4 regions of the Trichococcus sp. TS_SC_9 genome follow, and region 1 is predicted to be linked to each of the others. Evidence: predicted binding sites of a transcription regulator. Region 1 holds the regulator's gene; each other region holds the start of a gene.
What was found. Region 1 encodes Rex, which represses fermentation and respiration genes when NADH is low (regulators of the CRP and FNR family bind a similar motif). Its sites were predicted from a motif close to TTGTGAANTANTTCACAA; they were not measured.
Positions count from the first base shown of each region.

Region 1 (7,780 bases):
CTTCATGCCTTTTGCTTTATCGCCCAAATTTGAATCCATGATGTTTCCTCCTTTTTGATGTCACACTTATTGTCTACTCTTACTATAATCTATTTTAACGCATTTATTTTTAGAATCAAGCAATAGCCCTTGGGAATGAAAACGTTATCCAGCATCCTTCTGAAGTATCTGGAAGGACACATGCTTTTTATCGCTTTGATTAAATGCTATACTAGATGAGCAGAATAATCAGGGAAAGGAGGCTATTTAGATGAGAATATTAGCCATTGAATCCTCAAACCAGACCATGAGTGCGGCTGTATGCGAAAATGGCCGCTTGCTCGCAGAAGTCACCACCAACGGAAATCTTCAGCACAGTACCCAGTTGATGCCAGCAGTCAATCATGTCCTGCAGCTTGCCGGATGGAAGCCAACCGATTTGGAACGCATCGCCGTCGCTAAGGGTCCTGGCTCGTACACAGGGGTCAGGATCGGAGCCACCATCGCCAAGACGTTGGCATGGACGTTGGCGATTCCGCTGGTGCCGATCTCCAGCTTGAAGGTTATTGCCGGCAATTGTGAAGGCGCAGCGCACAAAATCGTGCCTATGATCGATGCGCGCCGTGGCAACTGCTATACAGCTGTTTATCAATTCGAGGACAACTTGTTGGTGGAACGGATTGCCGACACACATACAGCCAGTGAAGAGTGGTTCCAGCGCTTGTTGGCGGAAGACGGCACCTATCTGTTCGTGGGAGAGGATGTCAGCAAATACCGCAATCGCATCGTAGCATTATTCGCGGAACGCGCACTGTTTGCGGGAGAAGCACAGGCTTTGCCGCGGGCGAGCGTTCTGGCCACGCTTTCGGAATCCGGAAAGGCGGAGGATCCGCACACATTTGTGCCGGCTTACTTGAAAAATCCGGAAGCAGAAGAAAAGTGGGAAGAACAGCATCACAGTAATCGGAGGGAAGACTACGTTGAAAGAGTGGATTCATCTATTTAAATCCGTGTACAAGGAAATTCAATCCGATATTCGGGCTAAATTCCTTTCAAAGCTCGTTCCCTCCGGTGAGGAAACCTATTTGCTGCGTAATCAGCTGCCTGTCAGATTGATGGTCGGCAGAAAACAGCATATTCCGGATATTCTCTATATCGAACGCATGAGTTATGCTGGAGCGACTCCTTGGGGAAGAACGGCGTTGGAAAATGATATGCTGCAGAATCCCAAATCGCTGTATTACGTTTTATATGAAGGGCATGCGCCCATTGCTTTTTTGGGTGTCAGATTGGATGGGAAAGATATCCATATCACTAATTTGGCGGTAGTGCCCGAATATCAGCAGATCGGTGTGGCTACTTTGTTGTTGCGAGTCTTAAAGGGGTTTGCGGACGAAAAAGGAGCCACTAGCATAAGTTTGGAAGTGCGGATTTCAAACCACAGAGCGAAGGCCCTGTACGCGAAAATGGGTTTTCTCCCGGAGCGGGTCAAGCAACATTATTATCACGGCGATGGAGAAGACGCTTTGGAGATGGTATGGCCGTTACCGGGAAAACAATTGGAAGAAAAGGAAGATGTTCATGCAACGCACTTTTGAAATCTGCGATCTGAAGGCGGACGCAGGCAAGTTGGAGCAACATGCCCAGGCTTTGTACGAACTTACATTGCTGGCCAACGAGGGGCATTCCAGTTGGAAAGCTGCCTCGTTCCTGTCTGAATTGAAGGATAATCATTCCCTTTATACAGGCTGCATGGAAGAAAACAAGCTGATGGGGTACATTTGCTGCATGGCGGTTGTGGATGAGGCGTCGATCAATAACTTTGCGGTAGCGCCTGACCAGCAGGGAAAAGGAATCGGAACAAAATTGTTGCAGGAGATGATCACTTTGCTGCAAACGAAGGGGATGGAGCGGCTTTGGCTTGAAGTCCGTGTCTCTAATGAAGCTGCCTACAACCTGTACAAAAAAACAGGCTTCACAGAAATATACCGAAGAAAAGAGTATTATCAGAATCCGGTAGAGGATGCCTACATAATGGAATTGGCGCTGACATCGGAAAATAAAGAGGAGGCGGAAGGCTGTTGACAGAAACAGATGTGACCATACTCGCGATAGAGAGCAGTTGCGATGAGACAAGTGTAGCTGTGGTGAAAAATGGAAATACCGTCCTTTCGAATGTTGTTGCTTCCCAGATCAAAAGCCATATGCGCTTTGGCGGGGTCGTTCCGGAAGTGGCTAGCCGTCATCATGTTGAGCAAATCACCCAAATCGTTGAAGCGGCATTGGATGAGGCCCAGGTCACTTTCGATGCCATCGATGCGGTCGCGGTGACACATGGCCCAGGCTTGGTCGGCTCGTTGCTGATCGGCGTCAGTGCGGCGAAAGCGCTGGCTTTTGCGCATCAGAAACCGCTCATTCCGGTCAACCATATGGCCGGCCATATCTATGCGAACCAGTTGGTGACGCCGATGCGCTATCCGTTGTTGTCCTTGGTTGTCAGCGGGGGACATACGGAATTGGTGTATATGGAAAAGGACGGCTCTTTCGACATCATAGGCGAAACAAGGGATGATGCTGCGGGCGAAGCTTACGACAAAATCGGCCGGATTTTGGGCTTGCCTTATCCAGGCGGAAAAAAAATGGATGAAATGGCTCATGAAGGCAAAGAAACGATGCATTTTCCGCGTGCTATGATCAAAGAAGACAATTATGATTTCAGTTTCAGCGGTTTGAAAAGTTCCGTCATCAATACTGTCCACAATGCGCGCCAAAAAGGGGATGACATCAATCCCTACGACCTCGCCGCCAGTTTCCAGGCAAGTGTCATAGAAGTTTTGGTGCATAAGACTTTGCGCGCAGCCAAGGAAAAGAACATCAAGCAACTGTTGTTGGCTGGCGGAGTCGCCGCCAACAGAGGGTTGCGTGAGGCTTTGTCCGCAAAAATGGCATTAGAGCTTCCTGAAGTCGAGGTTGTCATTCCGCCGTTGTCGCTTTGCGGGGACAATGCGGCGATGATTGGAGCTGCAGCCTACACCGAATACCGACAAAAACATTTTGCCGGATACGATTTGAATGCACATCCGGGGCTGGTGCTCGGAGAATAAAAAAAAGAGAACGCTGGTCGATGGCGACCAGCGTTCTCTTTTTTTGGCTTCTTAATCTATCAGCGCTCTGCAGTAATCGGCATCGAGATTTGAAAAATCGGTGACGATGACGGTTGCCAAGGATAGATCCTGTGGAGGGAACTCGAGATTGCGGAAACCGATGCATTTGCAGCCAGCCGCATGTGCAGAGGCAATCCCGTTTCTGGAGTCCTCTATGACGACGCAGTTTTCCGGTTTGGCCTTCAGGTTTTCGGCAGCATCCAGAAAAATATCCGGCGCAGGCTTAGAGTGCGCAACGCTTTCTCCTGAAACAAAATAGCTGAAATATTTTTCGATGTCCAATGATTTTACAGCTTTTTGGATATCCGTCAACGGAGAGGAGGAGGCGATTGCTAAAGGGACACCCGCTTCATGCAGACGTGCAATGAAGGGGATCACACCCGGGATCGGTTGCAGACCATCTTCTTCCATCAAGCGGTTCCGGATGACGTTCGCCCGTTCCACCAATTCTCCGACCGGGGCATCCAGGTCGAATTCATTTTTCATTGTTTCCCACATGTACTCATGCGTTGTCCCTTGGTAGCGGAAATGGTACTCCAACTCGGTGTCTACTCCGAATTCCTTCAATAACATACTCTCTGATCGCAAAAAGAATGGTTCCGTATCGATGATGACACCATCCATATCAAATAAAACGGCTTCCAACATATTCTTACCTCCATATTCCTAATATGCGTACTTGTTCCAGTGCATCTTAACAAAACTTCCGGCATTGCTTAGTCAAAACAGGCAGTCCCCGAGTCGAAACGGTTAGCCTCTAGACTATTCGCTCAGTTCCTCAAGCGCGGTTGTCTGATCTTCCCAATCCTGCATCAGCTCATCTTGCTTTGCTTGGAGGGCGAGCAATTGTTGGTTGAACTGTTGGACTTTTTCATGATCACCGTAGACTTCAGGCTCCGTCAATTGCAGTTCGATCGCAGTGAGGGCCTCTTCAACCGTCGCCAATTCATCTTCCAAAGCCTCGACTTGCCGAGCCAGTTTTCTTTCCAATTTCAGCTTTTCCTTGGAGGAAACGTAATCCCCTTTGGCTTTCGAAAGGGGCTCAACGGCAGTGTTTGTTTCCACGGCGTTTTCGGCCTGTTGCAGAGCTGCCAGAGCCGCTTCTTGTTGTTTCTTTTCAATATAGTAATCATAGTCCCCGAGATACAATTTGCTGCCTTCAGCGGAGAGTTCGACAATACTTGTCGCAATCCGGTTGATGAAATAGCGGTCATGGGAAACGAAAAGCAGGGTGCCGTCATAATCGATCAAGGCATTTTCGAGTACTTCCTTGCTGTCGATGTCCAAATGGTTCGTGGGTTCATCGAGGACCAGAAAGTTCTTTTGATCCAAGGCTAGCTTACAGAGTGAAAGCCTAGCCTTCTCGCCACCGCTCAATGCCGGGATCGTTTTTTCGACATCGGCGCCGGAGAACAGGAAGCTTCCCAGGATGCTGCGCACATCTTTTTCGTTCAGCGTAGGGTGAAGATCCCAGATTTCGGCGAGAACGCTCTTGTTTTTGGAAAGGTTGCCTAATTCCTGGTCATAATAACCGAGGTCCACATTGGCACCGAGCTGGACTCTGCCTTTCAAGAGCGGAATTTCGGAAATGATCGACTTCAGCAAAGTGGACTTGCCGATCCCGTTCGGACCGACAATCGCAATCGCTTGCTGTTTGCGGATATCAAGGTTGATTGGGTCAGCCAAGACCGTATCGGCATAGCCGACTGCGCCGTCTTCAAGGGTCAAGACGACGTTTCCGCTCTCTTTTGCGATCTCGAAGGAGAAGCGGGCGGAACGTTCATCGCCTTTCGGTTTGTCCATCCGGTCCATTTTTTCCAGACGTTTGCGGCGGCTTTGCGCCATCTTGGTCGTGGAGGCGCGCGCCAGGTTACGGGCGACGTAATCCTCCAATTTGGAGATTTCATCTTGTTGCTTCTCGTAAGCCTTCAATTCCTGTTCCAGGCGGGCGGCTTTTTCGGTCAGATAGTAAGAATAGTTCCCTTTGTAGTGCTGGATCTTGTGGCGGCTGATTTCGTAGACTTCAGTGGCGACTTTGTCCAGGAAATAGCGGTCATGGGAAACAATCAAAAGCGAGCCATTGTAACCCATCAGATAATTTTCCAGCCAAGCCAGCGTGTCGATGTCCAGATGGTTGGTGGGCTCATCCAAAATGAGCAGATCGTTCTTCTCAAGCAGGATTTTGGCCAAAGCGAGCCTTGTTTTCTGGCCGCCTGACAATTGGGAGATTGGGCGATCATAATCTTCTTCGTAGAACTGGAATCCGTGCAACACCGAACGGATTTCAGATTCGTAGCCGTATGCATTCTTTTCATGCAGGGTATGCTGAAGATGGTCATAGCGTTCCAAAGCTTTTTGATACGCCTCCTCGTCTTCGAGCAGGTCCGGATCCCCCAACGCGAAAGCGGCTTGCTCAGCCTCTTTGCTTAATCGGATAAGGGGGGCAAAAATGGTCAACATTTCTTGCCAAATCGTATTGGAGGAATCGACCGCGCTATGCTGATCCAAATAGCCGATTGTAACTTCCTTGCTCTTGGAAACAGAACCGGCATCCGTTGCTTCGATGCCTGCCAAAATCTTCAGCAGGGTTGATTTTCCTGCTCCGTTTCGGCCGACGAGCGCAATGCGCGAATGGTCCTGGACGGTAATTTGAATATTATCGAATAAGACGCTCGCCCCAAAAAGGCGCGCCAAATTTTGTCCTTGTAGTAAAATCATATGTAGTGTCCTCTTTCTAAATAAATACTCACATTTATCCTTTCCATTTTATCACAGCAAGCACTGATTCGATAGGGACAAGCAGAGTTATTGCTATATTCACGTATTTGTGCATGTGAAATTTATTAATGACCCCGTTTACAATTAGTATTGTATTTCACATATTGTTCAAAAAAGGCTTCACAATCAAGTCCGGTTTCGAACAAATTAGTAGATTTTTCACAATCAGATGCTATAATAGTCAATATGAAATGAAAGCCTAAGTATGTGAACATACTTTTTAAAGTTTGTGCATTCGGACAAACAATATGAGGTACTAAATGAACGAGGAAAGAAGAGGAGAAAATAATGTCGACGAATGATATTCCAAAAGCTACGGCAAGGAGGTTGCCGATTTACCACCGCTACTTGCGCTTTTTGCATAACGCTGGTAAAAAACGTGTTTCATCCACTGAATTGAGTGAAGCAGTAAAAGTGGACAGTGCTACTATCCGTAGGGATTTTTCATATTTTGGCGCACTAGGCAAAAGAGGATACGGCTATGATGTCGAGTATTTGTTGGATTTCTTCAGCAAAACATTGAATCAGGACCGTTTGACGAACGTGGCTCTGATAGGTGTGGGTAATTTGGGACATGCCTTGTTGAACTACAACTTCCATGTAAGCAATAACGTCCGCATCAGTGCCGCATTTGATGTCAATGAAGGCATCGTCGGCAAAATCCTTAGCGGTGTGCCGGTTTATCCGATGACGGATATGGTTGAGCAATTGCGCATCCAGCAGATTGATGTAGCCATTTTGACCGTTCCCCAGGAAGTGGCGCAGGATGCCACTAACCGATTGACTGAAGCGGGCGTTCGCGGCATCATGAACTTTACCCCAATCCGTCTTTCCGTTCCGGACAATGTCCGCGTTCAGAATGTGGACTTGACGAATGAATTGCAAACATTGATCTATTTCTTGGACAATGACATCGGCTGAGCAAAGTCGATAGCCGAGTAGAAGAGAACGCAAAAAGAAGGATGAGGCTGCCTCATCCTTCTTTTTTTTTTAGAGCTGAACGAACCCGTTCAGCTTTTCCTAATTTTTATCCATGCTGTCTTTGATTTTCAAGTAGGCATTGAACATGCGTACGCCTTTCACAACATCACTTGTTGCGAACAGCACGCTGACGATGGCCATGAATCCCCAGCCTGCAGTATTCACAGCATCGACTGCCAGCCAGATGAAGAGGACGGCGAAAACGAATCGAATGATTATTTGAATTAATAGATTTTTTAAAGTCATGTTATTCCTTTCTTCTTCCTAAATAGCGTGCTCCACGAGTCTTACGAAATGAGTTGGGACAGAATCGGCAAGGCGGACACGGCATTCATCAACGCATGGGCAATCATCGGAGTCGCTATGTTTCTTGTCCGGTAATAAAGGAAAGAAAACCAAAGACCCAGAGAGCCGTAAACTAAATAGTGCCCATCATTATGTGCAATCGCAAAAAGCAAAGCGCTGATAGTGGCCGCGCCGACTATCCCGATCCCGTCAACCAGATGGGTGACAATCGCTTTACGGAATACAAATTCCTCCATCACAGGTGCAAAGATGATGATGTTGAAAATAAAGAACGGGTAGCGGTTTGTCAAGTCCAGCAACACTTCCGTATTTTCGGAAACGACTGGCATCTTGAACAAAAGATACTCCACATTCATCGCGACGATCTGAATCAGGACAGCTCCCATGAAACCGAAGAGTCCGTTCGTGAGCGTTTTTCCGATTGGGGCAGCCGGTTGATCCGTAAGACTGTTTTGTGGTGTCCATTTTTTTCTGCTATTCCATGCTACCATAAGGACAGTCCCTAGGAAAGCAAAGAATAGCGAGAGATTCATGGCGGCCGCAATGCGATCTGCCTCCGGAATGAACAAAAG
Region 1 covers NZ_CM149591.1:493,125-500,904, reverse strand. The annotation lists gene AC0J5I_RS02250 (CsbD family protein) at 1-39, opposite strand, end outside; gene tsaB (tRNA (adenosine(37)-N6)-threonylcarbamoyltransferase complex dimerization subunit type 1 TsaB) at 251-985, shown strand; gene rimI (ribosomal protein S18-alanine N-acetyltransferase) at 960-1,577, shown strand; gene rimI (ribosomal protein S18-alanine N-acetyltransferase) at 1,561-2,064, shown strand; gene tsaD (tRNA (adenosine(37)-N6)-threonylcarbamoyltransferase complex transferase subunit TsaD) at 2,058-3,083, shown strand; gene AC0J5I_RS02225 (HAD family hydrolase) at 3,135-3,791, opposite strand; gene AC0J5I_RS02220 (ABC-F family ATP-binding cassette domain-containing protein) at 3,906-5,861, opposite strand; gene AC0J5I_RS02215 (redox-sensing transcriptional repressor Rex) at 6,210-6,842, shown strand; gene AC0J5I_RS02210 (DUF4305 domain-containing protein) at 6,942-7,148, opposite strand; gene AC0J5I_RS02205 (CPBP family intramembrane glutamic endopeptidase) at 7,190-7,780, opposite strand, start outside.

Region 2 (7,780 bases), 490 kb from region 1:
TAAAAAATCACATCTGGACTGCTTGCGACCATTTCCTGAACATACTGGCTGCTCAGATAAACCGAGCTGCCGTCTGAAGGATGGCTGAAGAACGAAGTAGTCAGATTCTCGAGTGGAAAATCGGCTTGGATGCCAGTGATGGCAGCCTTGGCCCAGACCGCGTCGGCTGCGACGTCCCCGAAGAAGGTGACGTTGACTTCCTTCGTGTGGTGATGAACATATTGCAGATAATCGACAACCGATGCATTGCTTCTGTTCTCAGAAAAAGCGGCCAAAAACTGCGCATAGGCCTCGGATGTGTCACTTTCAGCGATTACCGACTCTTGTGAGGAGACCACTTCAGAAACAGTTTCCGTCTGTTTCCCCCCTTCATTCAATAAGTCTTCTTTTTTACCTGACGCGTATTTATATCCAAAAATAACAATTGCAATAGTAAGGATACCCATGATGGAAACAAGTAATATTTCCTTTTTTTTCATTCTGACTCCTCCAATATTTAATAATTTTCCAAATATTGACTCTTTACTACAGATATATTTATCATAATATAACAGTTGTGTTATTGCACGGTATTTTTTTGTAAGAGGGGATATTTTCGATAAAAAACCAGCCGATCTATAAGCTCGACTGGTTTTTTATAATTTGGATTCATCACGAGTTTTGCTGATTATGCGACAGCTGACAATACCGCTCATACCATAAGTCGACGTATTCTTTGGAAAATGGACCCTTTTCTTCGTTGATCCAGCTCACCAATATCTTTACGTTTTCTTTCAGGATATGATCGATCTCTTTTGGGTAATTCATGCGATTGCGATGCAATTCATACTCATCTACATCAAGCAAACGTTTTTCACCATCAGGAAAAACTTTAATATCCAGGTCATAATCGATGTACTTCAATGCTTCCTGGTCAATCGCATACGGCGATGCCAGATTGCAATAGTAGGAGACACCCTTTTGGCGGATCATGGTGACGATGTTGAACCAATAATGTTTATGGTAATACAACAATGCAGGCTCTCTGGTGACCCAGCGACGCCCATCTGCTTCCGTTACTAAGGTGTGATCATTACAGCCGATTATGGATTGGTCACTAGTTTTTAATACCATGGTGTCACGCCACGTTCGATGCAGGCTGCCGTCATGCTTATAACTCTTTATGGTGATGAATTCTCCCTCCCGAGGATTATGCATCACGGTGCCCAACTTTCTACAACTATTTGAGTCCTCGCCGGAAATCATTTCGACGGAACTCTCAACTTTCAGTTCATTGAATAGTATATCATAGAATGGAAATAGATTGCGAAATTTTAGCCATTACAGACCAAATTCTTTTCGGGTCTGTTGCTGGAATTGTTGCCACATTTTTTGCTGCGGCACCGGGAAGGCGTAATCGGCAAAATCTCCTTCACTGACCCATCTGCATTGAGCTGGTAATTCGCTGTCGGCGTTCGTCAGCACGCGCCCGTAATAACCAGTGATATGCCATTTGATGTGACTGAATACATGGTTGACCGATCCAGTTTCCGCCTTCAGCCAGATAGGCTTCAAGCCGTACTTTTCGTATACATTCGCTGAAAGCTGGGCCTCGATCTGGTTAAAGGAAGGCAGCTTTTTGTCGGCCTTCTTTGCTTCTTCGGTCAGCTTCGGGAAATCCTCTGCGACCAGCAATTCAGTCTGGATGCTGGCAGGTTCAATCGTTGCTTCCACCGATCCGGGAATCATATTGAGATCCAGCTGGATTAACGGAAACGTCCAAAAATCAGCTAGAAGGCCGCTGTTCGGGCGCTTCTCCAAAAGGAACTGCTTCTCCTTGTTCTGCAGGATGACACCCTGCAGATTCATGGGCACCGGCCTTTTCGCTTTGCTCTTTACTGGATAAAGGTGCATCGTTCCGTTTTTGTAGGCGGCATTGAATGCCTTGATTGGGCTGATTTCAGGCTGCGGATTAAGCGGCGAACAGATGCTCGAGCCCAAATCCATCAATGCTTGGTTAAAATCGCCCGGCCTCTCTGGATCGATCAGTTCACGCACGACCGCTTCAAAAATTTTCCGGCTGGCCGGTTTGGCGATATCGGCATCGATTTCGAACAACCGGCTCATGACGCGCATGACGTTTCCGTCAACTGCCGGCTCCGGTATCTGGAAAGCAATGCTGGAAACGGCGCCGGCTGTATAGGGACCGATTCCCTTCAACTTCGCGATTTCTTGGGGATCTTCCGGGAAAATACCACCGTACTCAGCGACGATCTGTTGCGCTGCCTTCTGCATATTCTTGACACGGGAATAATAACCGAGCCCCTCCCAAGCTTTCAGAATCGCATCTTCAGGTGCAGCCGCCAACGTTGCGATATCGGGAAATTTATCCAGGAAATTGTGATAATATGGGATTACCGTGTCCACCCGTGTCTGCTGCAGCATGATTTCCGATACCCAGATGCTATAGGGATTGCTCGTCCGACGCCAGGGTAGGTCACGTTTCTCTTTGTCATACCAATCCAACAGAGCCTCGCGGAAAGCTTGGATTTTCTCAGCCGGCCACATTTCAATGCCTGCTGCATTAAATATTTTTTCGTGTTCCAAATTTGTCATTATTCAGCTTCCTGTTCCTTTTCTTCGATATAGGCGGAGATCAGTTCTCCAGGGTAACCTTTTTGGTAAAGTCCGGATCTCACTTTTTGATGCAGCTCACGGCCTTTTGCTTTTCGCTCATACCGGCGCCAAAGTTTGTCGCCTTGCATCCGCAGTGCGGACATTTCATCCTCTTCCTCTTTTTCCGTTTCAATCGCTCCCATTACTTCCAGGACGATATCGGAAGGATAGCCCTTTTGATGTAGATAGAGGCGGATTTTTGAAGCTGCTTCATGCGAAGAGACCCGGCTTTGTTTGCGGAGTTGCTTCTCAGCGATCGTTTGGGCATTTTCAAGCTGCAGTTCACGCGGATATTGTTTCAGAGAAAAGGCAACATCTTCTTCCGACAAGCCTTTTCCTTTCAGTTCGTTGGCGATGAGCTGCGGTCCCTTCAGGTTCAGGTTCGCCGCCGTACGCGTATAACTTTCGCCATAGCTGCGGTCATTGACGTAATTCTGATCCACCAACCGCGTTAGCGCACGTTCGATTGCGTCCGGGCTGATTTCTTCTTCATTCAGCTTTTTGCGGACTTCTTTCTCGCTGCGCAGACTGTAGGACAGATAATTGACGGCTGTCGTGTAAGCCATATAATCGTAATTTTCCTTCTCAATCTCGGCACTGCGCTCTTTCGTGAGCGTCATGCCTTTATGCAAGCCCACCTTTATGAGTACGGCTTCCGATATCGGAAAGGAGTACTCTCCGTCGATAAAGACATTGAAGCGGTCCTTGCGTTTTTTCTGGACAGTTATTTTTGTTACGACAGGCAATTTTTCAGCCTGTTCTTCGGTATGATCCATTATTTACTTCCTTTCGGCGAATCTCTCTTGTTATTATACATGCAAAACACAAAAGGAACAAAACGTATGTTCGAATTATTTCTCGGATCGCCAGCGGGCCGAACAGATTTTGCCGCTATGGCAAGTAAAGACGAATAACTCTCAACTATCCCATCTAATGAGACTCTGCCCGCCAAAAAAACCAACGGCTACCCCATAATGAGGCAGCCGTTGGTGTCCTTATCAGTTATAGAGCTGGTTTCGTTTTATCCGTCTCTTCATAATCAGGTTCGATATCTTCCGCATCTTCGCCGGTTTCAGCAACAACCGTGTCGCCTCCGAACGGGTCTTTGGAAAATTGTTCCTTCTCCTTAACCACTTCAGGCAAGGAATCGTCTTTGTCGAACTGCATTTCAGGCAATTGGTGACTCTCTTCCGCCATTGCAGGATCCGCTACCTTTTCCGCTTCGACTGGCTGTCCGGTGATATCGTCGATCAAATCAGCGGGCTGAGTCGGTGACTCAGCTGCAACTTCGGTGGCTTCTGCGCTGTCCGCGGGTGTCCAATCCGGTTTGGTCGCAGTGACAGTAGTGATTTCCGCTTCGATCGGTTGGCCGGTGATGTCGTCGGTCACATCAGCGGGCTGAGTCGGCTGTGCAGTTGCAACTTCGGTCTCTTCCAGTTTTTTGGTGGCTTCAATGGAATGGGCCGGCACATCGCCGACTTCTTCGCTGTCTGCAGGTGTCCAATCCGGTTTCGAGGCAGTGACTGGTGCCACAGGGACAATTTTTTCGTCAGGCAAAATGCCATCACGCACAAGAAATTCGGCATGCTCATCATTGACCGGAGCCGCATCGTCAATCAAAAGCAGCAATTCCCCATCATCCAATGCATCCTCAAAGCGCTCATACGTATCCTCATCAATGCCGTAGCGTTCAAAAATTGTTTCTTCCTCTTCTTCATCCAAATCCACGGTAAAGAATTTTACGATTTTATCCCATAATGAATCTTCCTCGCGATCCTCACCGGTTATAATGACCTGCACCGCAGTCTCTTGCGTAATGTAATTGCTCTTGCCGTTGCGGGTGATGACCAACAATTGCTCCGGCGCATAACCTTCATGCTTGATCAGATGCGTGATTTCATCGATAACCATTTCCTGATTGGCAAAGGTGCCTTCGATTCTCTTGTCCATTTCGATTCCTCCCATGACTGATGATTTGTTCTTTGCATTCATTGTAAAATACTTCCACCGGAATCACAAATAATAGCCATTTTTCTCAACCGGTAAATCAGCATTCAAAACAATTGGCTAGCGGACTGCGTTCCTGAGATGGGGCAAATCGGAGTAAAGATTTGCCCTAAGCAGGTGCAACGCTTCATACGTCACCGGATTATCACGCAATGAGGGATGTTTCAAAGCTGTCTCGGCAAAGGAAAACTGAAAAATCCGGATATAATCTTCCATCGAAATCATTGAAATGCGATCTGTGTGGCCATGAAAAGCATTTCCCAGCAGATTGTTCTCGTGTTCCTCTTTCCTCCCATCGACATAATCGAAATTTCTTAAAACGTTGCGCAAAAGGTACTCTTGGCGATGGACGGTTTGGCAGGATTGTTTGACCTTATCTGCGAAAAATTGTGGGCGCACCGGGAGCTGGAAAATATGCTGATTGACGCAATGGACCTCCACCCCTTTTTCCCCTTTCAGCGCTCGATAATGCTGCACTTTCGAAAGATTGATCCAGGAACTTTGCTTGCGGGTCGGACCGCTCAACGGCAAAAAAGAATACTTCCCAAAAATATATGGGACGCAATGGGTATCTTTACCGTTGACGCGTGTGGAGATACCCCGAATGAAGTCATAGCTGAAACCGATCAAATCAAAAAGCGAGCGCATCACATTATTGCTGCTTTCGCGCGTTTTGATGAGGCGACCGTCGTTGAAAAAAATGAGCGTCCTGAAATCGGTACGGTGCAATTGCGGGTCCAGGCTTAGCAAGAATAGGAAGCTGTTGTCCAGTACAAACCGGTCCAAATCCCATGCCTGCTCCAAATATATCTGGATACTTTCTGGATCGAGCAGGACAAAGAATGGTCCCGGCGCATCTTTTGTCTGGCTGCTATGCGTAAACGACTCCTCCAACGAGTTGCGCAGATGCGAAATGATGGTATCTAATGTTGCCGGATCAAGTATTTTGCCCACATCTTTGAATGCCACCGAATCGTTCCTGGAATGCCCAGCAAGTATTTCTGCCGTGCCCATCCCGGCAACGGGCCTGCTGGATTTTCCGATTGATTGTTGGACCACTTTTTGATGCGACCCTTTCCCAGATTTGCAAACTGTTTTCTTTTCCATAAAATCCCCCCAAATAGGAATGTCTAATAAAAATATATACTACTTTTCGCCAGAATGATATACAAACGCTTACATTATTATTTCTTTTCGCTACAAAAAAAGCCTCAATTGTGATTTGAATCACTTTCGTCACGTTTATTGCCGCATTTGCCGTTTTGACCCCGATGGCCCCTGACCGCTAATATAGGCATCAGCAAGCTTGCCGGGCTGTGATGAGCATGCACAGGGACATCCCCTGCATCACGCCACCCACTACATTACGGAGGCAACGCCATGAATATGAAAAAAAGAATCTGCACCAATGAAGCCGCTACCCTATTGAGTGACCAGTACGCGGGTGTCATCCATCATTGTCTGAAAAAAATCAATCGATATCCGGATCACAATGATTACGATGACTTCTACCAATTAGGCCTGATCACCCTTTTTGACACGTACGAAACCTGCCTGAAAGATGCTCTCGCAAGCGAGAACATCTTTCTGTTCGTCAGCTATGCCAAACAAAAAATACACTGGACTTTCCTGGACCAAATCCGCAAGGACCGGAAAAAAGAAAGCCGCGAAGCCTACCTTTGTGAAGAAGAGCTGGAAGAAATCCCCAATGCAGTTTCATTTGAAGACCAGTTGGAGCAAGAAGATCTGCTACAACGCCTTTGCGCCTGTCTGACGGCAGAGGAAAACGCCTATCTGCGGGACGCGCTGGAAGGACTGAACATTACCGAAATCGCCAAGAAACAACAGCTTTCGCGCAAAACGATCTACAAAAGAAGACGCCAGATTCAAAGCAAAGCCAGCCCTTTTCTGAAGGTCTGACAGACGGGGGTTACACATTGCCTATACCCTTTCGTCGTTATAGGTGTAAGCAGTCATGACACTTACCAGAAAAGAAAACGGAGGAATGCCAAATGGTGAAACAATACGAAGAAGGAAACATCGAGCTTTATTTCAATGATTTTGCAAACGAGAAGGAAGTCAAACAGTCATTCGCGAACCTGAAACCAGGCGTCACTGCTGAACAGGTCCAATCCTTCCAATCAGCTGTATCCGGTCTCGTAGACTTGCCCGCAGCTTATGCAGTCGTCGTCGAAAAGAACCGCTACTCCATCGCCTAAGCCAACCGAAAGCAACTTGATAGTCACTACCCATTAGACATCTAGGAGGAAATGAACATGACGACAACAGTAACCTTGGAATTGAAATTTTTGACAGCCGACGGAAAAACCCGCAACTTGAGTGTCAAGAATCCAAAAAGCGGCTTGAAATCGGCTGAACTGCAACCGGCAATGGACGCCATCATCGGCCTGAACGCATTCGAAGTGAAAGGCATCAACCCCTTCACAGCAGTGAACAGCGCCCGCTACGTGGAACGCACCATCACCGACCTGATCGCCGAAGCCGAATAAAAATTAGAAAAGCAGCACAAGCCGCTTGGACTGCTGAACAGCTTAAGTATTCATCAACAATAAACAGCCGCCCGGATGCGATTCCGGGCGGCTGTTTTAGAAATTAGAGGAGAAATGTTATGAACTACACAATCGAAAAACGGATCTTTTCCATCTATCAGAATCCGCTCACCGCTAGCAACCTGATCATCGCCCACGAGTCCGGCAACCCGAACAACGTTGGCAAAAACAGCCTCGAGAACGAAGTCAGCTACATGCAACGCAACTGGCAAAATGCCTTTGTATCCCACTGGGTCGGCGGAGGCGGGAAAATAATTCAAATCGCCAACACAGGCAAAGTACAATGGGGTGTCGGCCCGAAAGCCAACGGTTATGCCTATGCCCAAGTCGAGCTGGCACGGACGAACAGCCGCTCCATTTTTGAACAAGACTACAAAGCCTATGTTTGGCTACTGCAAAAATTGGCGTTGGAAGTAGGCATCCCCTGCACACTGAACAACGGAGCGAGCGTGCATGACAGAGGCATCAAAACCCATTCCTGGGTTTCGAAAAATATCGGCGGAACCAACCATACCGATCCGGATGGTTATCTAGCTAGCTGGGGTGTA
Region 2 covers NZ_CM149591.1:999-8,778, forward strand. The annotation lists gene AC0J5I_RS00005 (SGNH/GDSL hydrolase family protein) at 1-479, opposite strand, end outside; gene ntdP (nucleoside tri-diphosphate phosphatase) at 652-1,197, opposite strand; gene mutY (A/G-specific adenine glycosylase) at 1,321-2,595, opposite strand; gene recX (recombination regulator RecX) at 2,595-3,431, opposite strand; gene AC0J5I_RS00025 (general stress protein) at 3,658-4,605, opposite strand; gene AC0J5I_RS00030 (competence protein ComK) at 4,723-5,769, opposite strand; gene AC0J5I_RS00035 (sigma-70 family RNA polymerase sigma factor) at 6,043-6,582, shown strand; gene AC0J5I_RS00040 (DUF1659 domain-containing protein) at 6,675-6,881, shown strand; gene AC0J5I_RS00045 (DUF2922 domain-containing protein) at 6,939-7,172, shown strand; gene AC0J5I_RS00050 (LysM peptidoglycan-binding domain-containing protein) at 7,292-7,780, shown strand, end outside.
Region 2: AC0J5I_RS00030 (competence protein ComK) is a predicted target of Rex. The motif match lies at 5,878-5,895, and genes of this name have one in related genera.

Region 3 (7,780 bases), 580 kb from region 1:
GGCCGCCGCGAAGAAATTGTCCCGACATTTCAAGAAAAATCCGGATGTCTTGATCACCTTGATCGACAAACATTCCTATCAAACGTACATGACCGAGTTACATGAGGTGGCAGCGGGACGTGTGCAGCCCGATGCAATCCAATACGATCTGCAACGTCTATTCGGCCGTAACAGAAACGTGGATATCATTACGGATGAAGTGACCCATGTGGACCGTGAAGCGAAAGTGGTCACGACAAGCAGCCATAGCTTCAACTATGACTACCTGATCCTGGCAATGGGTGGCGAGCCGAATACGTTCAACGTCCCAGGTGTAGATGAGAATGGTTTCACGATGTGGTCATGGGAAGATGCGAACAAAATTCGCCGTCATATCCAGGATACAGTCGAAGCAGCTTCAAATGAACACAATGATGAAAAACGCAGAGCAATGTTGACTGCTGTAGTCAGCGGAGCTGGATTTACCGGTGTGGAACTTGTCGGCGACTTGATGGAATGGAAAGACCAACTGGCTAGAGCCAACAAATTGGATCCCGCTGAATTCAGCCTTTATCTGGTTGAAGCTGCACCGCAGATTCTGGGTGTCGTTACCGAAAAGGAACAACAAAAAGCTGAGAAATACATGCGCAAGCAAGGTATCCAAATCATCAAAGGCAATGGCGTCGCAAACGTCAAGAAGGACAGCGTTGAATTGTCTGATGGAACCGTCATTCCGACACATACACTGATCTGGACGGCAGGCGTAAAAGCGAACACAGACGCAGCTGCTTACGGTATCGAGCAAGCAAGAGCGGGCCGTTTGGTAGCCAATAAATACATGGAAGCGAAAGATTCCGATGGCGTCTATCTGGCAGGGGACTTGGTCTACTACGAAGAGCCTGACAAAAACAACGCACCAGTACCGCAAATCGTACAATCCGCAGAACAAACGGGTCACACAGCGGCAGCCAACATCATCGCTTCAATCGAAGGCACAGAGAAGCACGAACACAAAGGGACGTATCAAGGCTTCATGATTTCAATTGGTTCGCGTTACGGCGTTGCCTACTTGATGGATAAAATCCATTTGAGCGGCTTCATAGCAATGTTGGTGAAACACATGGTGAACTTGTTCTACTTCATGACGATTGGTTCAGGTTATTATTTCGTGCAATACATTTATCATGAATTCTTCCATATTAAAGAGAAACGCAACATCTTCCGTGGTCACTTGTCCCGTTTGGGTAATGTACTTTGGGCACTGCCATTGCGTGTTTTCTACGGCAGCATGTGGACGTGGGAAGCGCTCAAGAAAATCTTCGGCCTGTACGGCACGACTTCTTGGTTCGGTGATGAGATCGTCCTGCCTTTCGCTTGGTTGAAGGAAGCGACAACCGGGGCATCCGAAGCGGTAACAGACACGGCTGCTGCAGTCAGCCATCCGGTATTCGGTTTGAGCTATGCCTATGGTGAAGAGCCGATGATGGTCTTCAAAGAAGCGCCTGAGTGGTTCAACAGCATCATGCAGGTCATGATCCCGAATCCGGAAATGGCTTTGTTCTTCCAGAAATTCATGACAATCGTAGAGTTGCTGATCGGTTTGGCAATCATCGCGGGCTTGTTCACTTTCTTGGCGAATGCCGCAACAATCGCATTGGTGATCTCGTTCGCTTTATCTGGTATGTTCTACTGGGTGAACATGTGGTTCGTTCCTGTGGCCATCGCTTTGATGAACGGTTCAGGCAGAGCCTTCGGTTTGGACTACTATGTGATTCCGTGGATCCAGAAGAAACTTGACAACTGGTGGTATGGTAAGACAAAATCAATCTATAGACCGGGTGTCGGTCAATAATAACGATCTAACAGGGTTAAGGTGGGGAGACTTGCCTTAGCCCTTTTCTTTTCAGAAGAGAGGGACGGGAAATGAGAAAATACCTGAAAATGATCCGCAGAGGCGATCTGCTCATCATCCTTTTTTTGATGGCGGCTTCCTTCCTGCCGTTGGGGGTCTTCTCCTATCATCAAGCCAACGCGGAGAGTGCGGATAACATCGCAGTCATCAGTGTGGACGGTAAAGTGGTGAAGGAATTTGTCCTGAAGGATGACGGCAAAACGGAGACGTATGTCTATCAGGACGACCACGGTCATGAGAACGTGATTGTGCGGGAAGGATCCCAAATCCGGATTACTTCCGCCGATTGCGACGACCAATTGTGTGTGCGCATGGGCGCGAAGGATGGCATCGGGGAGACAATCATGTGTCTGCCGAACCGCGTGCTGGTTGAAATACGCGGAGCCCAAGGAACTACCGCTGACGATGAAGAGGCCCTCGACATCATCTCCTGACAAATACTTAAGGGCAGAACAAAAGGAGTTTCAGTATGAAAATTCATTCGATGTGGGACCAGTATCCGCTGTTGCGGGCGGAATTGGTCGCCACCAATGAGCTGTTGGAAGAAAACATAACACTCAAAAACCAAGTGGTCAGGGAAGCGATCCTGTCGCGGCTGCTTGCAGGCGGGAAAATGCTGCGGCCGGCCTACTGCTTGCTGTTTTCCTACTATTCCCCGCAACGGGATGCGGAACGGGCGCAGGCGATCGCGGCGGCGGTGGAGTTGTTGCATACGGCGACGTTGATGCACGATGACGTCATCGATGAAGCCGGCACCCGCCGAGGACAGGAGACGATGAACCGAGCATTCGGCAATCAGATTGCCGTCTATTCGGGGGATTACCTCTTCACGGTCTGCTTCCGCTTGCTGTCCGCTTATGCCGGCGATGCGGCTGTGCTGAAGATCGACACGAACGGGATGGAAAGCATCCTGATCGGCGAGCTGAACCAGATGGATATGCGCTACAATCCGAACATGCGCATGCGCGACTACTTGCGCCAGATCCAAGGCAAGACGGCCCAACTCTTCGCCTTGAGCTGCTATGCCGGCGCCTATGGATCGTCGGATGAGGATGAGAAGTTGGCCCAGCTGGCTTATCGGATCGGCCACAATATCGGCATGGCCTTCCAGGTCATGGATGATGTATTGGATTACACGCAAGACGATAAGACCTTGGGCAAACCGGCTCTGAGCGACTTCCGCAACGGCATCTACACGGCGCCTGTATTGTACGCGATGCAGGCCGACCGTAAAGAGTTCGCTGCCTATATCGCCAAGGGGGCGGATGTGACTGCTGCGGAGCTCGCGGAGATCCATGGTTTGGTGGAACGCTATGGTGGCAATCGCGCTGCGCAGGGCTTAGCCAAGAAGTACACAACCAAAGCGCTGAAGCTGATTAAAAAATTGCCGAACCATCCCGTAAAGGAAACGCTAACGAAATTAACTGAGCAATTGCTTTATCGCAATATGTAGCAAAGCTGCCCATCCGCGTTATGCGGATGGGCAGCTTTTCATTTTAAGATAAAACATTAGAAAATAATGGTTTTTTGTTAAATATATAGATTTTATTTGGCTAAAGATGTAACAAATGGTATGATAAGTAAGTGGAAAGATATAGGGGGCTTGTGATTGGTATCACATATCTGACCGCTATCATAAAAAAGAACAGGGTGGGATAGATTATGGAATTTAAGAAAACGTTATCTACGGCAACTCTTTTGCTGGCATCAACTTTCGTATTAGCGGCTTGCGGCGGTGCGGACACAGAAACTGAAACAGAATCATCAGCAGCTTCATCAGAAATTGTAGTTGAGTCTTCTTCTGAAGCTTCTTCAACAGCAGCTGAATTGCAAGACGGCACTTACACATTGGTTGAAAAGAACTTCGACACACGTGGCTGGAAAACTGAATTCTCGATCACTGTCGTGGACGGAAAAATCACTGCCTCAACATATGAGAACGTGAATGAAGCCGGCGAAAAGAAATCTGAAGATGCAGAATACCAAGCTAACATGACAGGTAAAGTTGGCATAGGTCCTGCTGAGTACTTCCCTCAATTGAACAGCCAATTGGTTGAAAAACAAGATCCTGACGCGGTGGAAGTCGTAACGGGCGCTACGAATTCTTCTGAAACATTCAAGAAATATGCACAACAGTTAGTTGATGCAGCGGTAGTCGGCGAAACAGCCGCAATCGAAGTCGACAACGTAGTCGAAGAATAAACCAAGTTTCTGCTTTTCTGGTGTATTCAGGAATAAAAAAGATTATCATAGACAGGTAGGGACAGCGTTCTTGTTCCTGCCTGTTTTTTTTAAATGTAGATATGGGGTGAACGGATGAAAAAATATAGGACTAAGGCCGGACTTTCGGGTGTAATGTTGCTGGCGCTCCTCTTCGGGGGCTGCGGCAATAGCGACAAATCGGAAGAAACGGCGATACGGAAAGAACCGTATGAGAAAACAGAATTTCTGATGGGGACCTATGTAACGGTGCGCATCTACGATGAAGGCAAAGAGGATGTCCTCCAGGCTGCCTTCGACCGTGTCGAGGACTTGGCCGACAAGATCACTGTAAATGAACCCGGATCGGAAATCGATGCAGTCAATGCCGCGGCAGGGATAAAAGCGGTACAACTGTCTAAGGATGTCTACCCATTGGTGGAGAGCGCTTGGGCGTACAGCGAAGCCTCCAATGGCGATTTTGAACTGTCAATCGGACCGATTACGGAACTGTGGCACATCGGTTTCGATGACGCCAGAAAGCCGGAACAGAGCGAAATTGATGCAGCACTGACTTTGGTCGATTATGAGCGTGTCGTGTTGGACGACAAAGAACAGACTGTCCAGTTGGCTGATGCGGGTATGCGGTTGGACTTGGGTGCCATCGCCAAGGGCTACATTACCGACGAAGTGAAGGAGCTGCTGGTGGAGGAAGGCGTGACGACCGCCATCATCGACCTCGGCGGTAACGTTTATGTGCTGGGCGGATCGCCGTTGCGTGAAGGGGAGTCCTGGAACGTAGGCATCCAGGATCCGTTGGCAGCGCGCGGGGAGACGATCGGCAAGACGAAGCAAAAAGACCGTTCAATCGTGACTTCAGGGATCTATGAACGTTACATCGAAGTGGACGGCGTCAGCTATCACCATTTGATGGATCCTGAAACGGGCTATCCGTTCGATAACGACATCGCTGGTGTTTCGATCCTGTCCGATAAATCGATCGATGGGGATGCCCTCTCGACGCTTGTCTTCGGTCTCGGGATGGAAGCGGGTCTGGCCTACGTCAACGAACGCGAGGATATCGAAGCCGTTTTTGTCACAAAGGACAAAAAAGTCTACGTTTCGAACGGCTTGGCGGATAATTTTGAACTGACGAACGACGATTACATTTGGGAAAATGAGTAGGAGTGAATGAGATGAATGTACCTGTATTTTTGGAATTTGTGGAAATCAAAACCAAGTTGGCCAGCCTGTTTCCGTTTGTGCTCGGAACCTTGTTTACCCTCTACCATTTCGGCAGCATCAATGCGCTGAACACTATTTTATTCTTCATAGCCATGGTCGTTTTTGACATGGCGACGACAGCCATCAACAACACGATGGACTATGTAAAAGCGAAGAATCTCGTTTACCGCGATGAGGAAAATATCCTCGGGAAAGCTTCGATTTCCGTCAAAAAAGCTGCGACGATAATCGTTTCGATGATTGCGTTCGCGGCGCTGCTCGGTCTGATTCTGACGGCGCGGACCAATCTGTTGCTGTTGGTGATCGGAGCGCTCTGTTTCGCAATCGGTATCCTGTATACGTTCGGTCCGTTTCCGATTTCCCGGATGCCTCTTGGAGAAGTTGCCTCGGGGTTGACGATGGGTTTCGGCATCTTTTTCATTGCTGTTTTCGTGAACGTACCGGCCGGAACGCTGGCGTCGCTCTTGTTGCAATGGCCGAACTTCACGCTAGTGGGGAACAGCGCGAATCTGCTGATCATCTTGCTGCAGTCAGCTCCGCTTGTGTTCAGCATCGCCAACATCATGCTGGCGAACAATATCTGCGACTATGAGACGGATATTTCCAATCACCGCTATACGTTGACTTTCTACATCGGTAAACCGGTTGCTGTACGCCTGTATGCTTGGTTGTATTACGGGGCATTCGCTGCAACGACAATTTCGGTGTTGTTCGGGATCTATCCGATTTGGATGCTGTTCATCTGGGCGATCTTCCCGATCATCCAGCGCAACATCAACCGCTTCAAAGCCAAACAGGATAAAGCGACAACCTTTAATCTGGCAATCAAAAATCTGATCCTCTATCACGGGTTGGAGATCATCCTGCTGATTGTGTCGCTTATCCTGAAATGATCACGATCAGACACGGAGCCCCTGCGGATGAGTTATTTCTGAAGGAAATGACTTATCAGGCGATCTATTCGCCCAAAGGCGGGGGCTTTTTGCCGCGGAAGGTATTGGAAGAGCCGGCAATCCAACGCTACTATGCGGACTTCGGCAAGGCAGGCGATCTGGCCTTTATAGCGCTGTCCGATGGTGAAGCGGTCGGGGCGGTGTGGGCCCGTTTTGCAACGACTGAGCAAAAAGGCTACGGTTTTGTCTGCACGGGTGTGCCGGAACTCATGCTTGCGGTGTTGCCGGCTTTCCGTGGGCGCGGCGTCGGGACGGCGCTTCTGGAACGGATGCTGACGCAGCTGCGGGCAACGGGCTTGGCAGCTGTTTCGCTGAGTGTGGCCCGTTCCAACCCGGCCCGCAGTCTCTATGAACGCTACGGATTCCGCGTGTTGAAAAAACAACGAAATTCTTGCACGATGTTGCTCGGAATTAACATGCCTATACAATGAAACGTTTTCAAAGTGGCGGTCATCGAAATGCTTTTAAAATTGTGTCCAAAATGTTACTTCTTACTTTTAATGAAAAGCCAGTTGCGTTATAATGGCTATGGATTCGGAGTGTTTTTTCTTTCGGAATCTTCATTTATTGATCAAGAAAGCGCTATATTCATCTCCTGCATTTTCCGTCCGCTTAAATAAAGAGAACGAGGTCAGTAGCAATTGGAGCGGGTCCGCTTGCTCCGTGCAGAAACTTTCCTTGTCGCTATTTGGAGGATTAAAAATGAAGGACAAACTTTTTGGTGTTTTACAGCGTGTTGGCCGTTCGTTTATGTTGCCAATCGCCATTTTACCAGTAGCCGGACTCTTTTTGGGTATCGGTGGGTCATTTACTAATGCTACGACACTAGAAACATATGGTTTAACGGAACTGATGGGTCAAGGGACATTCATTTATGATGTACTGAACGTAATGAACCAGGCTGGATCAGTTGTCTTTGGGAATTTGCCGTTGATCTTCGCTGTCGGCTGTGCCATCGGTATGGCGAAAGCTGAAAAAGCGACTGCATCTTTGGCGGCTGTCATCGCCTTCCTGATTATGCATTCATCCATCGGCGCTATGATCGTAGCTCGTGGTGGCGCAGATCAGTTCATCGAAGGATCAATCTCAAACGTATTGGGTATCGAGTCATTGCAAATGGGTGTTTTTGGAGGTATGATCGTCGGTTTGGGTGTTGCTGCACTTCATAATCGCTTTTATAAAATTCAATTACCAGCTGCTCTTTCATTCTTTGAAGGCACTCGTTTTGTTCCGATCATTTCATCGATCGTTTACTTGTTCGTAGGTATCCTGATGGTTTACATCTGGCCGCCAGTGCAAGAAGGCATCAATGCGATCGGTGCTTTGGTACAAGGTTCCGGTTATGCAGGAACATGGCTCTATGGTTTCATGGAGCGTGCGTTGATTCCTTTCGGTCTTCACCACGTATTCTACTTGCCTTTCTGGCAAACAGCAGTGGGTGGAACGATGGAAGTCGGCGGAAAAATGGTCGAAGGTGCACAAAACATCTTCT
Region 3 covers NZ_CM149591.1:1,070,118-1,077,897, forward strand. The annotation lists gene AC0J5I_RS04925 (FAD-dependent oxidoreductase) at 1-1,831, shown strand, start outside; gene AC0J5I_RS04930 (NusG domain II-containing protein) at 1,903-2,325, shown strand; gene AC0J5I_RS04935 (polyprenyl synthetase family protein) at 2,361-3,344, shown strand; gene AC0J5I_RS04940 (FMN-binding protein) at 3,554-4,093, shown strand; gene AC0J5I_RS04945 (FAD:protein FMN transferase) at 4,208-5,275, shown strand; gene menA (1,4-dihydroxy-2-naphthoate polyprenyltransferase) at 5,287-6,228, shown strand; gene AC0J5I_RS04955 (N-acetyltransferase family protein) at 6,225-6,719, shown strand; gene AC0J5I_RS04960 (PTS sugar transporter subunit IIABC) at 6,991-7,780, shown strand, end outside.
Region 3: AC0J5I_RS04940 (FMN-binding protein) is a predicted target of Rex. The motif match lies at 3,495-3,512, and genes of this name have one in related genera.

Region 4 (7,780 bases), 810 kb from region 1:
CCTTGTATTGAACTGCTTTATTGAACGTGAATTTTACTTGCTGCTTTGAAGCTGATTTGGTAAGACTGGTGATTCTGGGCCTCAAAAGTATACGGGCCTTCGTACGGTTCCACGTTCGTCAACAGATAAGGGATGCTTAACTTTACGTCCTTGTTGAGCAAATACGCCAGAAATTCCTGATCGTCATCAACTTCCCTGATGATGAAGCGGCTGCCGACTTCCAGCTCGATCAATGGTTTGCTCTCATAAACTTCGATCCGGCCCTCTTTGTCGGGGATCACGCCCCCATGCGGATCATATTTAGGAAAACCTAGATAGGCATCCAAACTATTGATCAACCGATCCGAGGAGACATGCTCCAACAGTTCCGCTTCGTCATGTACTTCATCCCAGTTGAAATCCAATTTTTCCGAGAGGAACACTTCCCAAAGTCGGTGTTTCCGGATCAGCTTATTTGCGATCAATTGGCCTTTGTCGGTGATCTGCACCCCTTGGTACGGGATGTGGCTAATCAGGCCATCCTTGAGCAACTTGACGGACATTTCGGTGACAGAAGCGGCAGATACGGATAAAGCCTGCCCGATTTGCTTATTATTGACAAGCTGTTTGTCTCCACCCAATTCCATGATCACTTTCAGATAATCCTCTTTGTGCGGCGTCATGCGCTCCCTCCTCTTTTTAGGTTTACCTAAACTACATTTTATATTATACGACAAATTCACTTGATTACAAGCCTAAAACCCACAATAATCCGTTCGCTGTCAGTATATACCCTGCTTCAGCAACAGAATATGTTGGCTGGCTACAAATTGGCGGAACCTGTTGGACAATACGGACAATACGGCGTGCCCAGGCTGTTACCTGATCATGAAAATTTTTTTGAACAAAAAAAAAGCCAGGAGCGTGTCCCGGCTTTTCCTTATCTGCTATTAACCTTTGTAGGCTGCGTAGATGATTTCTTTCAATTCTGAGATCAGTGGTTGTTTAGGGTTAGCTGTTGTACATTGATCTTCGAATGCCAATTCAGCTAAGCGGTCCGCATCGCGATCAAGCATTTCATCAGTGATGCCTTGATCCTTGAAGTTCATCTTGATGCCGATATCTTGACCTAATTTAGTGATTTCAGTAGCCAAAGCTTCTACCAATTCAGCAGTCGTGTTGCCTTTGAAGCCTAGGTAACGAGCGATTTCAGCGTAGTCTTCGTCTGCACGGAAGTACTCGTATTTAGCCCACAATGCATGTTTTTGCGGATCAAGCGCATTGTAGCGGACGATATGCGGCAACAGGATAGCGTTCGTACGGCCGTGGATCAGATCCCATTGTCCGCCGATTTTGTGTGCGATCGAGTGGGAAATACCCAGGAACGCATTCGCGAAGGCCATACCAGCGATTGTTGAAGCGTTGTGCATTTTTTCGCGGGATTCTTGGTCGCCGTAGTTGTATGAATTTCTCAAGTTTTCGAATACCAGTTTGATGGCTTGCAAGCTCAAACCTTTAGTGTAGTCGTTTGCCAATACGGAAACAAAAGATTCGATGGCATGCGTCAATACGTCCATACCAGTATCTGCAGTTACAGATTTAGGAACACTGTATACGAATTGTGGATCCACGATGGCAACATCCGGAGTCAATGCGTAGTCAGCCAATGGGTACTTGATGTGTGTTTCGCTGTCTGTGATAACCGCGAATGGCGTTACTTCCGAACCAGTACCTGATGTGGTAGGGATGCAGACAAGTTTCGCTTTTTCCATGTCCTTGATCTTGTAAGTACGTTTGCGGATATCCAAGAATTTTTGTTTAGCGCCGAAGAAGTCGCTTTCTGGGTGCTCATAGAACAACCACATCGCTTTGGCAGCATCCATCGGGGAACCTCCGCCGATTGCGATGATTGTATCCGGTTTGAAGTCGCGCATTTTTTCAGTACCACGGTTTACAGTGTTTGTTGTCGGGTTAGGTTCAACATCTGAGAAGATTGCGTAAGATACTTTGTTGTTGCGTTGTTTCAATTGTTCGATGACTACATCCACATAGCCGAATTTGACCATGCCGTCGTCGCAGACGATGAAGACTCTTTCGACATCTTTCATGTCACGTAAGTATCTAACTGAATTTTCTTCGAAGTAAACCTTCTCTGGCAATTTAATCCACTGCATATTATTTCTCCTTTTAGCAACAGTTTTCACGTTCAATAAATCTAATGCAGAAACGTTATGAGAAACTGAGTTTCTGCCGTAAGATCCGCAACCCAAAGTTAATGAAGCGATATTATTGTTGTACAAGTCACCGATACCAGCTTGAGAAGATGGAGAGTTGATAAGAACGCGGCAAGCTTTCATTTCTTTTCCGAATTGTTCGATCAAATCATTGCGGCGAGTATGCAGTGAAGCCGAGTGACCTAAACCACCCAAATCCAGCATTTGTTTGCATAGTTCGAAGCCATGCTCTGTACTGTCTGATTTCATCATAGCCAATACTGGAGATAATTTTTCTCTTGACATTGGGTATTCTGCTCCGACGCCCGGTAATTCAGCGATCAACAATTTAGTGTTTGCAGGAACGTTTAATCCAGCCAATTCAGCGATTTTACGAGCGTGCATACCGACAACATTCGGTCTCACGCCAGTTTTAGCATCATTCATCACGACGTCTTCCAATTGTTGAATTTCTTCAGGTTTAGCGAAGTATACATTGTGCAATTGGAATTCTTTTTTGACTTCATCATAGATTTCGCTGTCGACGATTGCAGCTTGTTCTGAAGCACAGATCATACCGTTGTCGAACGTTTTTGAAACGATGATGTCGTTTACAGCGCGTTTAACGTTTGCTGATTTTTCGATGTAAGCCGGAACGTTACCAGGACCAACTCCCAATGCTGGTTTACCAGTAGAATAAGCAGCTTTAACCATTGCAGCTCCACCTGTAGCCAATACGACAGCAACTTCTGGATGGTTGATCAATTCAGCTGTTTTTTCCATTGATACGCCTTCTACCCATTGGATACAGTCAGCAGGTGCGCCTGCTTTGATGGCAGCATCGTAAACAACTTTTGCAGTTGCAGCCGAACATTTTTCTGCGCTTGGGTGGAAAGAGAAGATGATCGGGTTTCTTGTTTTCATACAGATCATCGCTTTGAAGATTGTTGTCGAAGTTGGGTTGGTTGTCGGGATGATACCGGCAACAACGCCTACAGGAGCGGCAACCTTCATGATTTGATCAACTTTATTGTCTTCGATGATTCCGACTGTTTTATTTTTTCTGATTGAATGCCAAATGTTTTCAGCGGCATACATGTTTTTGATACATTTATCTTCATAAACGCCTCGGCCTGTTTCTTCAACTGCCATTTTTGCAAGTGGCATATGTTGCTCCATTGCAGCTAATGCCATTTCGTGGACGATGTGGTCGACTTGTTCTTGGGTATAATCTTCAAATAGAGTCAAAGCTTTTTGGGCTTTTCCAGTGTAGTTGCTGATTTCTTCTTTTGCAGTCATCATGGGTTTTTTCTCCTCTAAAACTACTTTTTCTTTACTCATGTGAGATCCTCCTAAAAATGTATGTTATCCTTTTCACATGCTTATTATATTTCATGGAATTTCGTTTGTAAAGCGAATAAATGTGATGTTCTTCACTTATTTTCCATACAGGCCATGTAAGCGTGTTCAACGGATGTTTTTGTCTCTACTGGTTTTCACAAATAGTCATTGGAAACATTCTGTTTCTCAACCTTTTGATTGTGAAATTATTATCATTGTTCGGAATCCGCGCTGAAAAAAGTTTTTTTGAGATAATTTTTATGACGAAAATATGCATGGTCGTTTAACGTCCCTGTTCGATAGATTCCCGCATTATCACGCTGATCAATCTGCATAAATCCGCTTACTAATTGTTGAATCCGACTGAATCAGCGATTAACTTTGAATATTCAAGCGATAAGATTATTTTGCTCGATTCAAAGGGCTGAAATCGTCCCGGTTAAATGACGACATTTCAAAAATGGATCCTTAGGGCACAGATTGCACCGCAAACTCAGATTTACATTTACAAAAAAAGCACAATACTCTGAAGTATTGTACTTTTCGCGTGTAACGTTTCATAGGAAATCATCAAAATTCATTTCATCCAATGAAGAGACCTTATAGACTTGCGCTTCCAAAGCAACAAAGTCGAAGTAGTGGTTTACCGTCGTCTTCATGATATCCCGGATCTGTTGGTAATAATGGGGAGGGACAGTATGCTTCCAAGAAAATTCCTTGAAATAGCGATAGATATCGTCGACTTTGATGTTCTCGTAGCCCAGTTGATTGAACTCAGTTGCTTTCAGTTTGAACCAAGGCTCCAATTGAGCATATTGCTTCTCAGATATATTCGGCATTCGCCGTCCCTCCTTTCCGATGAATCAAATCGTGTTACTCTTCGCTTTTGTCTTCTTGTTCTTGCTCTGATTCGGTTGCTGAATAATCTTCGACAATCGCATCATCAGTTGTGATTGTGGCAACCTTTGAAATACGTGAAATAGAACGTTTTTCAAAAGTCAGGAAGATCCCTTCACAATCCAATACGACTGTGTTATCAGCGGAATTGATTTCTTCGACAATTCCGTGCAGGCCGCCGATGGTGACTACTTTATCCCCTGGCTTAATTTGACTCAGCATATCTTGCGTTTTTTGCGCTTGTTTCTTTTGTGGTCTGATCAGGATGAAATACATTACGCCGAACAGCACCCCATAAAAGGCAATCATGATTACTGTATCCATACATTTTCCTCCATCTGTGGATTATTTTTATCTATCATCCACTTTACCAAACTTTAGGATAGACTACCACCCAAAACCTAAAACTTCTTCGGATTTTCAACGTTGAAGCCATATTCTTCCACAAACGCTTCCCTGAATTCCAACAGATTGTCATCCATGATGGCTTGGCGCACATTTTTCATCAGGTTTATCAAGAAATGGAGATTATGATACGAGGTCAAGCGCAAGCCAAATGTTTCATCAGCTTTGATTAAATGACGAATGTACGCACGTGTATAGTTTTTGCAGGTGTAGCAATCGCATTTTTCATCCAATGGACGAAAATCCCGTTCATATTTCGCATTTTTGATGACCAAACGACCGCTGCTTGTCATACAAGTGCCGTTCCGCGCTATACGGGTGGGCAAGACACAGTCGAACATATCGATTCCGCGGATGACGCCGTCGATCAAGGAATCCGGCGCCCCTACGCCCATCAGATACCTTGGTTTGTCCTCAGGCATGACTGGCGTCAGGTAATCCAGCACACCATTCATTTCTTCTTTCGTTTCGCCGACCGAAAGTCCACCAATCGAATAGCCTGGAAAATCCAAGGAAATCAGTTCTTTGGCGCTCTGCAGCCTTAAATCCTTGTAGCCTGCTCCTTGGATTATTCCGAACAAGCCTTGTTGATTGGGCTTTTTGTGGGCTTCAAGGCCACGCTCTGCCCATCTGGTCGTTCTTTCGACAGATGCTTTGATGTAATCATAGCTTTCGCTGTAAGGAGGGCATTCATCAAAACTCATGATGATGTCGGCACCCAGTTGATTTTCGATGTGGATCGCTTTTTCCGGTGACAGGAACATTTTCGAACCGTTCAGATGATTGCGGAAATGTACACCGGCCTCAGTGATCTGTCTGTTCTGGCTTAATGAGAAAACCTGGAAGCCGCCTGAATCGGTCAAAATCCCTCTGTCCCAATTCATGAATTTATGCAGGCCTCCTGCCTCTTCCACCAAGTCTGAGCCCGGTCTGAGCCAGAGGTGATAAGTATTGCTCAGAATGATCTGAGAGCCCATCGCTTTCAATTCTTCAGGAGCCATCGTCTTCACGGTGGCTAAAGTTCCTACCGGCATAAACATGGGTGTTTGAAAAGTGCCGTGGGGGGTGATGATTTCTCCCAAGCGCGCACCTGTATGTTTTTCTTTTTTGATAAGGCGATAACGAATCGCTGGTTCAGTCAATGTATTCACTTCTTTCTTATAGATATCCGGCAATCAGTATACCACAGTCGCACACTATTTTCTTGTATTCGCTACTAAAAAAATACAATCCGAAAGTTTCGGATTGCATTTTCTGATTCGTAAGGATATAGGCAAAAGCACGTTCACCAAGATTGAATCTTTTTGTAATCGGCGCTGATGGTTTTTGTCACTTCATCGCCGCCACCGCAGGGATATTCGATGCTGGCTGGCACCGATTCCGCGAACAACGACAAAAGACGGCGCATATCCACCAACCCGGATTCCAGTCCGGATAAAACAATTCCGCTGTCCGTGATGGCAACGTTCTTGATGTGGATGTAGGTTACCGCTTCGCGCATTTGCTCTGCCGCGGCGAAGGGATCGCTATCGATGTAAACGAAATTGCCTGTGTCAAAAGTCAGTCCGATGTCCAATGAGGCTTTGCGGGTTTCTGCAATGAAACCCATCAGGACAGGCGGGCTACCCTTCTTGGTGCTCTGATCATTTTCGATTGTCAGATGGATGGGATAGGTCGTCAACAATTCGCGTAATTCTTCAGCCAACTTGGATGTAAATCCCCGGAATTCCCCCAAAGTAAGTTTCAGTTGGACTGCGTTCAATAGGGAAGCCTCTTCAAAATAGCTGCTCAGCTGTCCGTTCAACGCACCCTCTGTAAACAGTTCTGCCGGGACGGAATAGAACACCTTCAAACCCAAGTCAGCGGCTTGCTGGGCTATTTCCTTCATTTCCGTTTTGCCGGATAGAATGTATTCTCTTCTGACTTCCACAATCGGGAAGCCCATTTCCTTGATTTCCTTCAGTATTTCTTTTTGTTCCACTTTATTGTCCGCAGCTCTGTGCATGTACGCTAAAGTGTTCAATCCGATCTCTCTGGGCATCCATCTGTCTCCTTCAATTTCCTATTTGTGGTCAAAGTCCGGCCTATCGAGTATTTCTTTGGCAATGACGGCTCGCATCAACGCTTTTTGATTGCCGGAATATTTTTTCTTCTTATGAATGGTGGATTTCTCCATTCTTTTGGCAGTCTTTAATTCTTTTTTGTCTTCAGAAAAGACGGTGAAGTCATCGGCCAACCCCACGGCAGGATCCATATTATAGTCCGTAAACACTTGTACTTCAACGGTTTCATCCGCAGGTTCCGTGTTCTTTTGGTCGCTGCCTGTTTTTGGCGGATTCGCGCGCAACAGCAACTGCCATAAATTCTCGCGGTTAACGAAAATCAGGATTTCCCTCCGCCAATTTCTGTTGGTCAAGATCCGGCTGACTTCCCGCAGATATTTTTCGGGCAGGCGCTCTTGAAAAAAACCATACACCTCTTCAGGCTTCAATGTAGCCAATTTTTTGATCAGTTGTTTCGCATTCTCATTTCCGGCACCGTCCAACGACTGGCGAAATGTCTGCTGCAGAGCAGCTGTTTGGGCTGTGCCCACTCGAAGTCTGGCGTTCTCCGATAGACGGTTTATCCTCTTGACTATCGATAGGAGCACAGAGAGAAAGAACACCAGGAAAAGGATCGGCAACAGAATCGGTAATAGAAATGCTAGGCTAGTCATTCCGGTTCGCTTCTATCTGTCGGAAACTCCGAAATGCTGCTCCTCATTTCAGTATCCGCTATGATATTTTTCATTTTATAATAATCCATCACGCCTAGGTTTCCATTGCGCAGCGCTTCAGCCAACGCCAACGGCACTTGCGCTTCGGCTTCAACCACTTTCGCCCGCATCCTTTGCACCTCAGCGATCATTTCTTGTTCTTCTGCGACCGCAAAAGCACGGCGCTCTT
Region 4 covers NZ_CM149591.1:2,780,628-2,788,407, forward strand. The annotation lists gene AC0J5I_RS13480 (metal-dependent transcriptional regulator) at 18-662, opposite strand; gene adhE (bifunctional acetaldehyde-CoA/alcohol dehydrogenase) at 930-3,533, opposite strand; gene AC0J5I_RS13490 (post-transcriptional regulator) at 4,091-4,372, opposite strand; gene yajC (preprotein translocase subunit YajC) at 4,407-4,754, opposite strand; gene tgt (tRNA guanosine(34) transglycosylase Tgt) at 4,832-5,977, opposite strand; gene AC0J5I_RS13505 (sugar phosphate isomerase/epimerase family protein) at 6,121-6,876, opposite strand; gene AC0J5I_RS13510 (hypothetical protein) at 6,898-7,551, opposite strand; gene floA (flotillin-like protein FloA) at 7,548-7,780, opposite strand, start outside.
Region 4: adhE (bifunctional acetaldehyde-CoA/alcohol dehydrogenase) is a predicted target of Rex. The motif match lies at 3,732-3,749, and genes of this name have one in related genera.